2 regions of the Bacillus swezeyi genome follow, and region 2 is predicted to be linked to the other one. Evidence: predicted binding sites of a transcription regulator. Region 2 holds the regulator's gene; the other holds the start of a gene.
What was found. Region 2 encodes Rex, which represses fermentation and respiration genes when NADH is low (regulators of the CRP and FNR family bind a similar motif). Its sites were predicted from a motif close to TTGTGAAATATTTCACAA; they were not measured.
Positions count from the first base shown of each region.

Region 1: pflB (formate C-acetyltransferase) is a predicted target of Rex. The motif match lies at 3,950-3,967, and genes of this name have one in related genera.

Region 1 covers NZ_CP133085.1:2,277,501-2,285,060, reverse strand. Annotated here, with positions in the region: gene RBH91_RS11270 (AraC family transcriptional regulator) at 1-174, opposite strand, end outside; gene dacB (D-alanyl-D-alanine carboxypeptidase/D-alanyl-D-alanine endopeptidase) at 640-2,124, shown strand; gene RBH91_RS11260 (glycosyltransferase) at 2,268-3,764, shown strand; gene pflB (formate C-acetyltransferase) at 4,067-6,292, shown strand; gene pflA (pyruvate formate-lyase-activating protein) at 6,350-7,084, shown strand; gene RBH91_RS11245 (DHH family phosphoesterase) at 7,278-7,560, shown strand, end outside.
Region 2 covers NZ_CP133085.1:746,397-753,956, forward strand. Annotated here, with positions in the region: gene tsaB (tRNA (adenosine(37)-N6)-threonylcarbamoyltransferase complex dimerization subunit type 1 TsaB) at 1-463, shown strand, start outside; gene rimI (ribosomal protein S18-alanine N-acetyltransferase) at 476-934, shown strand; gene tsaD (tRNA (adenosine(37)-N6)-threonylcarbamoyltransferase complex transferase subunit TsaD) at 924-1,949, shown strand; gene RBH91_RS03460 (ABC-F family ATP-binding cassette domain-containing protein) at 2,189-4,117, opposite strand; gene moaC (cyclic pyranopterin monophosphate synthase MoaC) at 4,265-4,777, shown strand; gene RBH91_RS03470 (redox-sensing transcriptional repressor Rex) at 4,774-5,418, shown strand; gene RBH91_RS03475 (twin-arginine translocase TatA/TatE family subunit) at 5,458-5,631, shown strand; gene tatC (twin-arginine translocase subunit TatC) at 5,638-6,414, shown strand; gene RBH91_RS03485 (YdiK family protein) at 6,463-6,654, opposite strand; gene RBH91_RS03490 (CPBP family intramembrane glutamic endopeptidase) at 6,654-7,388, opposite strand.

The DNA.
Region 1 (7,560 bases), 1.5 Mb from region 2:
GGACAATCTCCTGTTTTTGATATAATCATTCAATGACATTCCAGCCATATACGAGAACATTCTTTTAAAGTGATAATCAGATATTCCTACAATTTTTGATATATCTTTTCCAGAGATTTCTTCCGTCAAATGTGCTTCAATATAATCCATCAAATTATTGAATTTCTGTAACATTCATTTCCCTCCTTTACAAATACATAATATCGGTGAAATTCATTTTTTACTCGATATTTTATATACGGAGTTTATCGGAACTTATCTTTCATTATTACTTAAATAATCATTTCATAACATTCTTTATTAGTCATCCATTCCGTTAATAGCTATTAAACGTACTCAACTGTCTTAAACGAATATGATTATTGGAAGGCAACAATCATTATTTTAGTGTTCCAGAAGAGGGAGCGATTGTTGAATAAAACTTTATTTACCCCCATCCAAAACAGGACGGGGGTTGTGTGTTGGAAGTATTTAACTTAAACAAAACTTATTATTACCTTGACATTTCCTTATTGCGGGTGGTGTCAGCTTCGCTGGTACTACCCCTACATAAGGTTTTTGCTGAAAACAGATCAACAGAAGTATATCCCGCCCATTTTTGCAATAAAGTATTAAAACATACCGGGAAGGCGGGATGAAATGAAAAAAAACATGAAGCTTTGTTTATGTATCGCGATGATTTTGATATTGACGCTTTCTTCCCATATTCGCGGGGAAGAACCCGCCGTCCTTGCCGCAGAAGAAAAGGGCGGAATGCATCATGAAATTGAGCGGCTTTTAAAACATGATCCGAATCTAAAAGGAGCGCTCGCAGGGGTCAGCGTCAGGTCTCTGTCAACCGGCGAAATCTTGTACGGCCATATGGGTGATGTCCGCTTAAGACCGGCATCAAACATGAAGCTTTTAACTGCTGCTGCGGCTCTCAACGTACTGGGAGAAGACTATTCATTTCAGACGGAGGTTTTGTCTGACGGACAACAGCGCGGCAAAACATTGATGGGCAGCCTTTATTTAAAAGGAAAAGGCGATCCGACGCTCTTACCGACAGATTTTGATCAGCTGGCAGAAAGCATTCGCAAAAAAGGAATCACAACGATCCGCGGGCATCTCATCGGAGATGACTCCTGGTATGATGATGTCCGCTATTCACAGGATTTATCCTGGAGTGATGAAGATGCATATTACGGCGCCCAAGTCTCTGCTTTAACCGCCTCGCCAAATGAAGACTATGACGCCGGAACAGTTATTCTTGAAGTGAACCCAGGCAGTAAAACCGGAGAAAAACCCAAGGTGGATATTACACCGAAAACTAACTATGTCAAGATCAAAAATCACGCCGAAACCGTTCCCGCTGACGGAAAGAAAGACATCGAGGTGAAAAGGAATCACGGCACAAACACGATTCAAATCAAAGGAACCATTCCCCTGGAAACATCCAAAGTCAGACAATGGGTTGCAGTATGGGAACCTTCCCGCTATGCGCTCGATTTATTGAAGCAGGCTCTCCATCGCCAAGGCATTAAAATCCTCGGAAAAGAAAAGACCGGCCAAACTCCCGCGAAAGCGCAGCGCCTTACAGTTCATCAATCCATGCCGCTTTCAGAGCTGATGATCCCTTTTATGAAGCTTAGCAACAACGGCCATGCCGAAACATTGGTAAAGGAAATGGGGAAGACGATCAAGAAAGAAGGCAGCTGGGACAAAGGCCTTGACGTATTGAAAACGGAGCTTGATACATTTGGGATTGATCCAGACGGCTTGCTTCTCAGAGACGGTTCAGGAATCTCTCATATCAATTTCATTTCTGCTCATCAGATCACAAAACTGCTGTATTCTATTCAGGATGAAAATTGGTTTTCGTCCTATGTCCGTTCACTGCCTGTTGCCGGAGCCAGCGACAGAATGGTCGGCGGGACATTGCGAAATCGAATGAAAAATCCTCCTGTCAAAGGCAAAGTCAGAGCAAAAACAGGATCGCTTTCAACGGTGAGTTCATTATCCGGCTATGTCGACACAACAAGCGGAGAAACATTGATTTTTTCCATCCTCTTAAACCAGCTGCTGGATGATGAAAAAGGAAAAGATATCGAAGACAGGATCGCTGAAATTTTAGCAGCCTCATAACAACAACCATGTTCATCAGGCAATGGGTGTTGGCTGCTTTTAAAGATTCTTCCGTTTATGTCGCGCGTACTTTTTTCATACCCCGCCATATAATGCTAAGAGATTGAATTCCTATAAGTTTAACAACAGGTAGGGGGAAGCATATGAAAATATTGCTGGCTTATTATCGATACTCTCCACACACAAACGGCCCGTCCACCTATATTGATACACTGCGAAAAAGTTTGGAAAATAAAGGGCATACTGTCGATTTGTTGTCCCATGATCAAAAGTGGCTGAACATTCAAATCGCCAATCAGCAGACAGCTGATAAACACCGCTTGAAATGCGAGCTGATCCACCGCTTTCAAACATCCTATACAGCAAAATATCCGCTGTGGATCTATTGGAGGGAAATGGAGCGATACAGTTTGGAGCAAGCGGTGAGGCAGCTTGATTTAAATGGGTACGATTTGATTCACTGCCACGATTTTATGACGGCAAGAGCGATGGCCCGTTCCAAATCCCTTCGTACTCCGCTGATTGTATCGCTTCATAATTTCAAGTTTCATGAAACAAAAGTAACAGGGGAATTTGATGAGAAAACGAGACGTGAACAGCAGTATATGAAAATTGAAGAATACTTGGGCGCTATGTCGGGCGACTTGGTTGCCGTACCATGTAAATGGCTGAAAAATCAGCTGATTCAAATGGGTGTGACACCATCCAAAATCGAAGTCATTCCATATGGAATCGTAAAAGAGCCTTATACCCAAAACAAAAAAAAGCCGGCAAAACAAGGGCAGCACCAAGGTAAAAAAATCATCTTATGCCCCGCCCGGCTGGTACCTGTAAAAGGGCACCGCTATCTGATCGAAGCACTCTCTGAACTGCACCGGGACAGAGACGATTTTCACTGTCTTATGGCAGGAGAAGGGCCGGAACTCCACACATTGCAGCAATTAACCGATAAGCTCGGAGCCGCTTCAGCTATTTCTTTTCTCGGAAAACGACATGACATCCCTCAATTAATGAATGACAGTGATATCATTGTTTTGCCTTCACTCCACGATACTTTTCCGCTCGTCCTCCTGGAAGGACAGTTTTCCGCAAAACCGATCCTTGCCGCAAATGCAGGCGGTATTAAAGAAATCATCAGCGACGGTGCTGACGGAATGCTCGTTCCCTCGGCTGACAGTGAAGCGCTCGCAGAAAAACTGCGCCTTTTGCTGGACGATGAAGCCATCCGTTTACAATTGGGAAAGCGAGCGCTGGATAAGGCAATCAAACATTGGGACATCAGCTTTCACATGGCATCGTTAGAACGGCTGTATGAGCGGTGCAAAGGACAAAACCGCCCATCCCATCCTCTTTCATCCAGTACCGGTCCTGATCTGGAGATCCTCAATCAAATCGACCCGGGGATGGCGGATGATACCGGTTTTATCCTAGCGGGAGAAATTCCGCCGCACCTTAGAAACCAGCTGGGGAGACAGAAACATTACATCCATGTATATGATTTGTCAGGTGTTTTGCTGCAAACAAAAGCACTCGGCCCCGAGGGAGCTTATGAGTTTCATCACCTCCCCGCCGGAAGCTACGTATTGAAGAGCACTCTTGAGTCGTTCGGCAACCAAACGATTTATGTCGGACGCAGTTAAAACAAATAGAAATAGTGCAGATGAAGCCGGCCGTTAATGCCGGCTTCATCGTGCTGATTCGAACTGTATTTCTATATAACAGATTAACAAAATCGTCTATATGTTGTATTACAGATGAATGGACAAGCAACAGCTGGTAATGGTTAAATTCTTAAATTGTGTATGTTCAAAGAACTTTCTCAAACTTGTTAAGTATTTCACATGATTGTGTGATCTTTTTCACATTCAAAGCTGTTATATTGAGCATAAGATATAACTGCAACAACTGTTATATAAAATCTCAAAAAAAGAGGTGGATGAAAATGGAACAATGGAAAGGTTTCACCACAAATGTGTGGCAAAAAGAAGTAAACGTCAGTGATTTTATCCTCAAAAACTTCGAGCCGTATCAAGGTGACGAATCGTTTCTTGAGCCTCCAACCGAAGCCACATCAACATTATGGAACCAAGTCATGGATTTAACCAAAAAAGAGCGCGAAAACGGCGGAGTCCTTGATATGGATACGGAAATCGTATCTACGATCACATCGCACGGCCCGGGATTTTTGAACAAAGATCTTGAAGAGGTAGTCGGTGTCCAAACTGATGCACCGTTCAAGCGCTCGCTTCAGCCTTTTGGCGGCATCCGCATGGCAAAACAGGCCTGTGAATGTTACGGATTTGAATTAGATGCTGAAGTGGAAAGAATCTTTACGGATTATCGCAAAACCCATAACCAAGGCGTTTTTGACGCTTATACAGATGAAATGAAGCTCGCCCGAAAAGTCGGAATCATCACAGGTCTGCCGGACGCCTACGGCCGCGGACGCATCATCGGCGATTACCGCCGGGTCGCCCTTTACGGCGTGGACTTTTTAATCAATGAAAAGAAAAAGGACCTCAGCGGAACAAGCGCTGTGATGGCGGAAGAAAATATCCAGCTCCGTGAAGAGCTGTCAGAGCAGATCCGCGCCTTGAATGAATTAAAAGAAATGGCCTTAAGCTACGGCTTCGATATTTCTCAGCCTGCCGCAAATGCAAAAGAAGCCTTTCAATGGCTTTACTTCGCTTATTTGGCAGCCATCAAAGAACAGAATGGAGCTGCAATGAGCCTGGGCCGCGTCTCCACTTTCCTGGATATTTATATTGAAAGGGACTTGCAGGAAGGCGTGCTGACAGAACACGAAGCCCAAGAGCTTGTCGACCACTTCGTCATGAAGCTGCGTTTAGTAAAATTCTCGCGCACACCTGATTACAATGAATTGTTCAGCGGCGATCCGACTTGGGTGACAGAATCAATCGGCGGGATGGCTCAAGACGGGCGTGCTCTTGTGACGAAGAACTCGTTCCGTTTCCTTCATACGCTTGATAATTTGGGTCCTGCACCTGAACCGAATTTGACCGTGCTTTGGTCTGTGAGGCTACCGCAAAGCTTCAAAAATTACTGTTCGAAAATGTCCATTAAAACAAGCTCCATTCAATATGAAAATGACGATATCATGCGCCCTGAATATGGTGATGACTACGGTATCGCATGCTGTGTATCAGCCATGGAAATCGGCAAGCAAATGCAATTTTTCGGCGCACGAGCGAACTTGGCGAAAGCGCTTCTTTACGCGATTAACGGCGGGAAAGATGAAAAGCACAACATCCAAGTCGGACCGGAAATGCCTCCTGTCGCGTCTGATGTGCTGGACTATGATGAAGTCATGCATAAGTTTGACCAGACGATGGAATGGCTGGCAGGACTGTACATCAATACGCTGAACATCATCCATTACATGCATGACAAGTATAGCTATGAAAGAATTGAAATGGCTCTTCACGACACTCACATTCTGCGGACGATGGCAACGGGCATCGCCGGATTAAGCGTTGTGGCCGACTCGTTAAGCGCTATCAAATATGCCAAAGTAAAAGTGATTCGCGATGAAAATGGCATGGCCGTCGACTTTGAAACAGAAGGCGATTTCCCTAAATACGGAAACAATGATGACCGCGTGGACAGCATTGCTGTTGATATTGTTGAGCGCTTTATGAAGAAGCTGCGCAAACACCCAACATATCGCAGGTCGCTTCATACGATGTCCATTTTAACAATTACATCAAACGTCGTTTACGGCAAGAAAACAGGAAACACACCGGATGGCCGTCGGGGAGGGGAGCCATTTGCTCCGGGAGCAAATCCGATGCACGGGCGTGATACAAAAGGTACGCTTGCTTCCCTGTCTTCCGTGGCAAAACTGCCTTACAGCTATGCGATGGACGGAATATCCAATACATTTTCCATCGTCCCGAAAGCACTCGGCAAAGATGAAGAAAACCGCGCTGCCAATTTATCCAGCATACTTGACGGTTATGCTGCCAAAACAGGCCATCACTTAAATGTGAACGTATTCAACAGAGACACATTATTGGATGCAATGGAACACCCTGAAGAATATCCGCAGCTGACCATTCGCGTATCAGGCTATGCGGTCAACTTTATTAAACTGACAAAAGAACAGCAGTTAGACGTGATCAGCAGGACTTTCCACGAGTCTATGTAATCAAATGGAGCGGAGCGTTCTCACGCTTCGCTTCCATTAAAAGAGGTGATCTTCATCATGAACGGAAACATTCATTCTATCGAGACCTTTGGGACGGTTGATGGACCCGGAATTCGATATGTCATCTTTACACAAGGGTGTCTCTTGCGCTGCCAATTTTGTCATAATGCCGATACTTGGGAGATCGGAGTCGGAAAACAAGTGTCAGTTTCCGAAATCGTTCATGATGTCCAATCTTATCTCCCGTTTATTCAATCCTCAGGCGGCGGGATAACGGTCAGCGGAGGCGAACCGCTCCTGCAGCTTCCATTTGTAATTGAGCTGTTTAAAGCGTGCAAAAAGCTCGGCATCCATACGGCCCTTGATTCTTCCGGCGGATGCTATTCACGTGCGCGCTCATTCCAAAAACAGATCACAGAATTGATCAAATACACCGATCTCGTTTTGCTTGACATTAAACATATCAATCGCCAAAAACACATCAAGCTCACCGGGATGCCAAACGATCATATTTTGGACTTTGCCGGTTTCTTAAACGAACAGCAAGTCCCCGTCTGGATTCGCCACGTATTGGTTCCCGGCATCTCAGACATTGATGCCGATTTAATCACGCTTGGAGAGTTTATTGGAACACTGGCGAATGTACAAAAGGTAGAGGTGCTCCCGTATCATAAGCTGGGTGTTTATAAATGGGAGGCGCTCGGAATAGAATACCCTTTGAAAGGGGTCGAGCCGCCGAGCGCTGAACGGGTTGAACATGCATACAGGCTCCTGACGCGAAATATGGCATGACAGGGCAGGGCAAAAGGGACAGACTTTATCTGAAAAGAAGCTGTCCTTTTTGTCTTCAGAAAGAAACATGGACATTTGCATAAAACCGCCGCATTTTTACAATAGTAAAACAGATGTCAGCTGAGAAAAAAGACGCCTGTCTCCATGTTAGGAGCTCTGGGCCGAAAATAAAAAAAGCAAGGTGGGCGGCAGCATGTATCATTTGTATTCTCATAATGATTTGGACGGAGTCGGCTGCGGAATTATCGCGAAGGTGGCATTTGGCGAACAGGTGGAAGTTCGCTACAACTCTGTCACCGGGCTGGATATGCAGGTCGAAAGGTTTTTACAAAGAGCGAAAGATAAAGGGAAATATCAGGATGGTTTATTGATCACGGATTTATCTGTTCATCAAGGAAATGAAGAAAGGCTGAACGAATATGCAGAAGCGGGAGGAAAGGTCAAACTGATTGACCACCATAAAACAGCACTCCATT
Region 2 (7,560 bases):
GATCGCAAAAACGCTTGCATGGTCGTTGAATATTCCGGTTGCGGCCGTTTCCAGCCTTGAAGTGCTGGCTGCCAACGGCCGTTTTTTCCCCGGCTTGATTTGTCCGTTGTTTGATGCCAGGCGCGGGCAGGTTTATACAGGACTTTATCGCTATGATGACAATAGCAGACTTCAGGCTTTAGAAGAGGATCAAAATATTCTGTTTGAAGATTGGCTTAAAAAGCTGAAAGCAATGGAACAGCAAGTCCTGTTTTTAGGCAATGATACTGAAATACACAGGGACTTGATCAAGCAGATACTCGGCGAGCAGGCTGTGATTGCAGGGCCTGCCCTTCAGCTTCCTCGGCCTTCTGAATTGGCGTTGATCGGAGAAACTAAAGAGCCTGAACCTGTACACGGCCTTGTTCCAAACTATATTCGCCTGGCTGAAGCGGAAGCCGTATGGCTGGAAAAACAAAAGTGAACGGGTGAAGCCATGAATACTCAAATGGTCATACGCGATATGGCGCCAAAAGATGTGGATCAAGTGTTTGAAATTGAAAGAATCTCTTTTTCATCTCCGTGGAAAAAAGAGTCTTTTCACCATGAGCTTGATCACAATATGTATGCGCATTATCTTGTTCTCGAAATAGAAGACCAAGTCATCGGCTACTGCGGGATCTGGATTGTGATGGATGATGCACAGATTACCAACATTGCTGTGTCACCTGCATACAGAGGCCGCCATTTAGGGGAAGCTCTTCTAAAAGCCGCCATGAAGCTGTGCCGGATGAAGAAGGCAGTCCAGCTTTCTTTAGAGGTGAGGGTATCAAATCATATTGCGCAAAGCTTATATCAAAAACTCGGTTTTCAGCCGGGAGGAATTCGGAAAAATTACTATACTGACAATGGAGAAGATGCATTATTAATGTGGGTGAGACTAAATGAATCATAAACAAGATCTGTATGTATTGGGAATTGAGACAAGCTGTGACGAAACCGCCGCCGCCATCGTTAAAAACGGTACAGAAATTGTCGCAAACGTAGTTGCGTCTCAAATTGAAAGCCATAAACGATTTGGGGGAGTCGTCCCTGAAATCGCGTCCAGGCATCATGTGGAGCAGATGACGATTGTGCTGGAAGAAACCTTTTCACAGTCGGGAATGACTTTTGATGATATGGATGCAATTGCAGTAACCGAAGGACCCGGCCTTGTCGGCGCTTTGCTGATCGGCGTAAATGCTGCAAAAGCGCTGAGTTTTGCCCGCAATATTCCGCTGGTGGGCGTTCACCATATTGCCGGACATATTTATGCCAACCGGCTTGTCCGGGAAATTGATTTTCCGACGCTTGCGCTAGTCGTCTCAGGAGGACATACCGAACTCGTGTATATGAAAGAACACGGATCATTTGAAGTCATTGGAGAAACGCTCGATGATGCGGCAGGCGAAGCGTATGATAAAGTGGCAAGAACAATGGGTCTGCCTTATCCGGGAGGCCCGCACATTGACAAACTCGCTCAAAAAGGCGAAGCAAACGTGCCATTGCCGCGCGCATGGCTTGAAGAGGGGTCGTATCATTTCAGCTTCAGCGGCCTCAAATCGGCGGTTATCAACACGCTTCACAATGCTTCACAAAAGGGAGAAACCATTCCCCCGGAAGATTTATCCGCGAGCTTTCAAGAAAGTGTCATTGATGTCCTCGTGACAAAAACGGAACGTGCTGCAAAGGAATACGGCGTCAAGCAAGTATTGCTTGCAGGAGGGGTTGCCGCAAACAAAGGGCTTAGGACGGCTCTTGAGAAGACATTCAGCAGCTATCCGGATATTCAGCTCCTGATTCCGCCCCTTTCGCTATGCACAGATAATGCGGCGATGATTGCAGCTGCAGGGACCGTCGCTTTTGAAAAAGGCATCAGGGGAAGATATGATATGAACGGCCAGCCCGGCTTAGAACTGACTTCCTATTAGAACCTCACAAAAAGTGGGGTTTTTTTACGAAATACATGTTACTAACATATTATTAACATGTATCCACAGGCCTGTGTATAATATTTTAAAGCTTGTTCTATAGAGCTTTTTTACCTGTTAACATTGTGTATAAACATTATATTTTTGTGGATAATGTGGGTAAAACGCTTTCTTTGTTTTTAACAAAGGGTTTGTTTTGTGGACAAAAAACCGCTTCATTCCAGAAGCGGTTTTTGGATTTATTCATTTGTAGAAAGTGCTTCCCATTCTGATAATAGCTGTTCGAGCTCATCATTCAATTCTTCATTTTCGGCGTGGATATCCTGGACTTTTTCATGGTCTTGAAAGATATCCGGTTCGCAAAGAAGCTCTTCGTTCTGTTCAATTTTACCTTCGATGGCCGTAATTCTTGTTTCGATTTCTTCTATGCGGCGCTGACGCTGGCGTTCTTTTCTTTTCCACTCTTTTTCTTCTTCATAGCTGCGTTTTGTTCCCGCCTTTTCTGATACAGATTGATTCCGCTCTTCCGCTTGTTGTTTTTCCAATTCTTCAAGCTCCAGCTGCTGTGCTTTTTTTTCTGTATAATAATCGTAGTCCCCTAAATATTCTTCGACTCTTTCAGGAGAAAGTTCAAATACTTTTGTTGCGATGCGGTTGATAAAATAGCGGTCATGAGAGACAAATAAAATCGTTCCCGGATATTCGATCAAAGCGTTTTCCAATACTTCCTTGCTGTCTAAATCGAGATGGTTTGTCGGCTCATCAAGAATGAGAAAATTGCCTTTTTGAAGCATCAGTTTCGCAAGTGCGAGCCGTGCTTTCTCTCCGCCGCTTAAAGCGTGTACCGGCTTTAACACATCATCTCCAGAGAACAGAAAGTTGCCGAGACAGGTTCGGATATCTTTCTCATTCATTTCCGGATAGTCGTCCCAAAGTTCGTCAAGCACGCGTTTTGACGAGGTCAGCTCAGTCTGTTCCTGGTCATAATAGCCGATGGAGACATGTGAGCCTGTCGAAATCGATCCCGTTACAGGCTTCAGCTTCTGAACCAGCGTTTTTAACAGAGTGGATTTGCCGATTCCGTTCGGGCCGACGAGCGCCACGCTTTCCCCGCGCGCAATATGAAAAGCCAATGAGCGGAGGAGCGGGGGCTGATCCTGATAGCTGATCGTCAAATCCTCAACCCGGAGCACATCGTTTCCGCTTTGTCTTGCAATGTCAAAGCGGAAGGACGCCGACTTTTCATCTCCCAATGGTTTGTCCATGACTTCCATTCGTTCAAGCTGTTTTCTTCTGCTCTGCGCGCGCTTTGTCGTTGAAGCCCTGGCTAAATTGCGGTCGACGAAGTCCTGCAGCTTGGCGATTTCGTCCTGCTGCTTTTCATAAAGCTTCGTTTCTTTTTCAAGTTGTTCCGCCTTCATTTTAAGATAAGAGCTGTAGTTTCCGCTGTATTTTTTGCTTTGGGATCGGGAAATCTCATAAACCTGGTTGACAACTTTATCGAGAAAGTACCTGTCATGGGAGACGATTAAAATCGCTCCGCTGTAGTTTTGCAAATATTGCTCCAGCCATGTCAGCGTGTCGATGTCCAGGTGGTTTGTCGGTTCATCGAGAATGAGCAGATCCGGCTTTGTCAGAAGCATTTTTCCGAGAGCAAGCCTTGTTTTTTGCCCTCCGCTCAAGTCCTGTACGCGGGCCGAGTCGTCAAATCCGGCAAATCCAAGCCCGTGCATCACTGATCTGACTTCAGCTTCATATTGATAGCCGCCTTTGTCTTTAAACTCCTGCTGCAGTCTGTCATATGTTTTCATTAAGGATTCCAGCTTGTCTGGATCAGCGTGCGCCATTTGTTCTTCTATTGAACGCATCTCTTTTTCCATCTTTTTCAGAAAATCAAATACCGACAGGAGCTCTTCTTTAATTGTCAGCTTGGAATCAAGCCCTGAATGCTGATCAAGATAGCCCATCGTCAAATCCTTCGGCTTGATGATTTCTCCTTCTTCATAAGACAGCCGTCCGGCAATAATTTTTAAAAAAGTAGATTTTCCGGCACCGTTGCGTCCGACGATTGCAATCCGATCCCGTGATCTGACTTCCAGCTTTATATTCGTTAAAATAGAATCGGCTCCAAATGATTTTGAGAGCTGATTGACTTGTAAGATCATCATGATATTTCACCTCTTGTTTGCTAGTTTAAGTGTAGCCTATCAGATAGCAGTCAGCAAACAATTAAGCGGGGTCTGGAAGATTTTAACCAAAAGAAAAAGACAGAACGAAGAAAATAGTGTATGATCGTTATAAGGAGAGTTATGATCATGAATGAATTTACACACTTTAATGAACAAGGCAGAGCCAAGATGGTTGATATAAGTGAAAAGGGAGCTTCAGTCCGCACTGCTGTGGCCATTTCAAGCGTGTCAATGAACAGAGACGTGCATGAAAAAATCAAGAATCAAGAAATGGGAAAAGGCGATGTTTTGGCAGTGGCGCAAGTGGCCGGCATCATGGCTGCAAAACAAACATCAGTTATCATCCCGATGTGCCATCCGATTGCCCTCAAGGGAGTCGATATTGCCTTTCAATGGGAGGAAAAAGAACAGAAAAGCATTTTGCACATTCAGTCTAAAGTCAAGACAAAAGGGAGCACAGGTGTGGAAATGGAAGCGTTAACTTCTGCTTCCGTATGTGCGCTTACCGTCTATGACATGTGTAAAGCGGCGGATAAGGGAATGGTGATAGGCCCGACCTGTCTTGCAGAAAAGACAGGCGGAAAAAACGGTGACTATAAAAGGGAAAAAGCTGATGTAGACATGGAGGATCGCTTATGAACATGGATCATTCAAAAATTCCGCAAGCGACAGCGAAGCGGCTGCCGTTATATTATCGTTTTTTAAAAAACCTTCATGCATCCGGGAAACAGCGTGTATCATCCGCAGAACTGAGCGATGCCGTAAAGGTCGATTCCGCGACAATCCGCAGGGATTTTTCGTACTTTGGCGCGCTCGGTAAAAAAGGGTACGGCTACAATGTCAATTATCTGCTGTCCTTTTTCAGAAAGACGCTTGATCAGGATGAAATGACAAACGTAACGCTCATTGGCGTGGGAAATTTAGGGACAGCCTTTCTCCATTACAATTTTATCAAAAACAATAATACTAAAATTGCAATGGCTTTTGATATCAATGAGCACAAAATCGGGACGGAAGTTGGCGGTGTTCCCGTCTATGACTTAAACAAGCTTGAAGAGCATATGACAGATGATATACCCGTCGCCATTTTGACGGTTCCGGCCCAAGCCGCGCAATCCATTACAGACAGGCTTGTTGCGCTGGGCATTAAAGGCATTCTTAATTTTACGCCGGCTCGTTTGAATGTGCCGGAACACATTCGGATTCATCATATAGATTTGGCGGTTGAACTTCAGTCACTCGTGTATTTTCTGAAACATTATTCAATGAATGAAAAGTAAAACGGGAAACTTAAAAATAAAGGAAAGGGGGCAGGCTTTATGCCGATCGGTCCTGGAAGCTTTATTTTAATCGTCGTGGTGGCGCTTTTGATTTTCGGCCCGAAAAAACTTCCCGAGCTTGGAAAAGCGGCGGGAAATACGTTGCGGGAATTTAAAAATGCAACAAAAGGGTTAGCAGATGACGATTCCGATAAAAAGAAAGAAGATCAGTAGGATAGGATGACATTTATGAAGGGAAAAGAAATGTCGCTGGTAGAACATATCACAGAACTTCGAAAACGGTTCGTGATCATTTTTTTCTTTTTTGCCGTTTTTGTTGCAGCAGGCTTTTTTTTGGCAAAGCCGTTGATCATTTATCTGCAGCAGACGGATGAGGCGAAACGGCTGACGCTTAATGCGTTCAAGCTGACAGACCCTTTATTTGTGTATGTGCAGTTCGCCTTCATTATCGGCGCTGTCTTGACTTCGCCGCTTATTTTATATCAGCTGTGGGCTTTTATCAGCCCGGGGCTGTATAAGAAAGAACGCAAAGTGACGCTCAGCTATATTCCGGTATCGATCATACTCTTTTTAGGCGGCATTGCCTTTTCTTACTTTATTTTATTTCCGTTTGTCGTTGATTTTATGACGAGAATCTCCGATGATTTGCATGTAAATCAAGTCATCGGAGTACATGAGTATTTTCAGTTTCTGCTGCAATTAACGCTTCCTTTCGGCTTATTGTTTCAGATGCCTGTGGTCATCATGTTTATTACAAGGCTCGGACTGGTGACGCCCATGTTTTTGGCAAAGATCAGAAAGTATGCTTACTTTGTTTTGTTTGTCATTGCGGCGCTCATCACACCGCCCGAGCTTTTGTCTCATTTAATGGTTTCAGTGCCTTTATTATTCCTATATGAGGTCAGTATCGTGATTTCCAGAATATCTTACAGGCAGGCGCAAAAAACAGTTATCCAAGAGGAAAATCAAGCGTTTTTAAAAGACCAAATCAAATAAAGAGCCATCCTCATATTCCGAGAATGGCTCTTTTCTATCAGTACAGGGTTATTGATCTTTTCGTTTCAGTTTGCTCGACAAGGCGAACATTTTAAAGGAAATGCTGATATTATAGGCAGCGAAAAGCATCAGAAGAATGGTGTAAAAAGACCACATGTTTCCCGGTGAGGTAGCTGCCAGATATGTAAACAGCACGCCTGTCAACAAATAAATCAATCCCCAAAACTTAGGGCTTCTCATCATAAAAATCCTCCAATAATCAACTGCAATTTCTCCAATCGCTCCAAATATTCTTCAATCGGCCCTCGGAAAGTCTGCAGCAAGACAACAAGCGTATTCATGGCGACATGGGCGAAAATGGGAACGATAATCCGGTTTGTCCTGACGTATAAAAAGGCGAATGTGAATCCCATTGCCGTGTAGATTAAAAGGTGTGAGAAATCCATATGGACAACCGAGAAGATCACGGAACTAAAGAGAGCGGCGATGAAAAAATTAGTTTTTTCGTAGATCGCGCCGAATATAATCTTTCTGAAAATGATTTCCTCAAGGATCGGACCGAACACAGAAGAGACAAACATCATCAGCGGCAATGTGCTGATGATTTCCATGATGCGCTGTGTATTTTCCGATTCCGGGTTGACCCCGAACAAGTTCATTTCGATCGAAGCGGCAATCGATTGGGCAAACAGGGCAAGAAAAACACCGCCGACAGCCCATCCGATAGATGCTCCAACAGATGCTTTCGAACCGTTGCGAAGCGTTGTTTTCGGCACCGTCCTCAGGATCAGCAGCACGATGACAAGGCAGAGGGGAAAGGCGATGACCGACCACACGCCTGTCAGTGTAAGCTTTGCTTCGGCGGGCGCCATGCCTCTTCCCACGCCCAAAAAGTACAGCAGGGGAAGGCCGACAGCAGCCGACAACTGCATGAGGACATATGTCAAAATAATAAACCAATATTGTTTTCTCAAGCCGTATGTACTCCTTTTCTAAAATGTAATACAGACTATGTTTATTGTAACACACCTCTTTTTAAATTATAGGGCGATAAGGATGAGCATTAAAAAATGTAAGCGCAAAAAATTTTAATCTTATCACTTGAAATTGCCTGGGAGATTCTTTATTATAATAATTGTGTTAGCA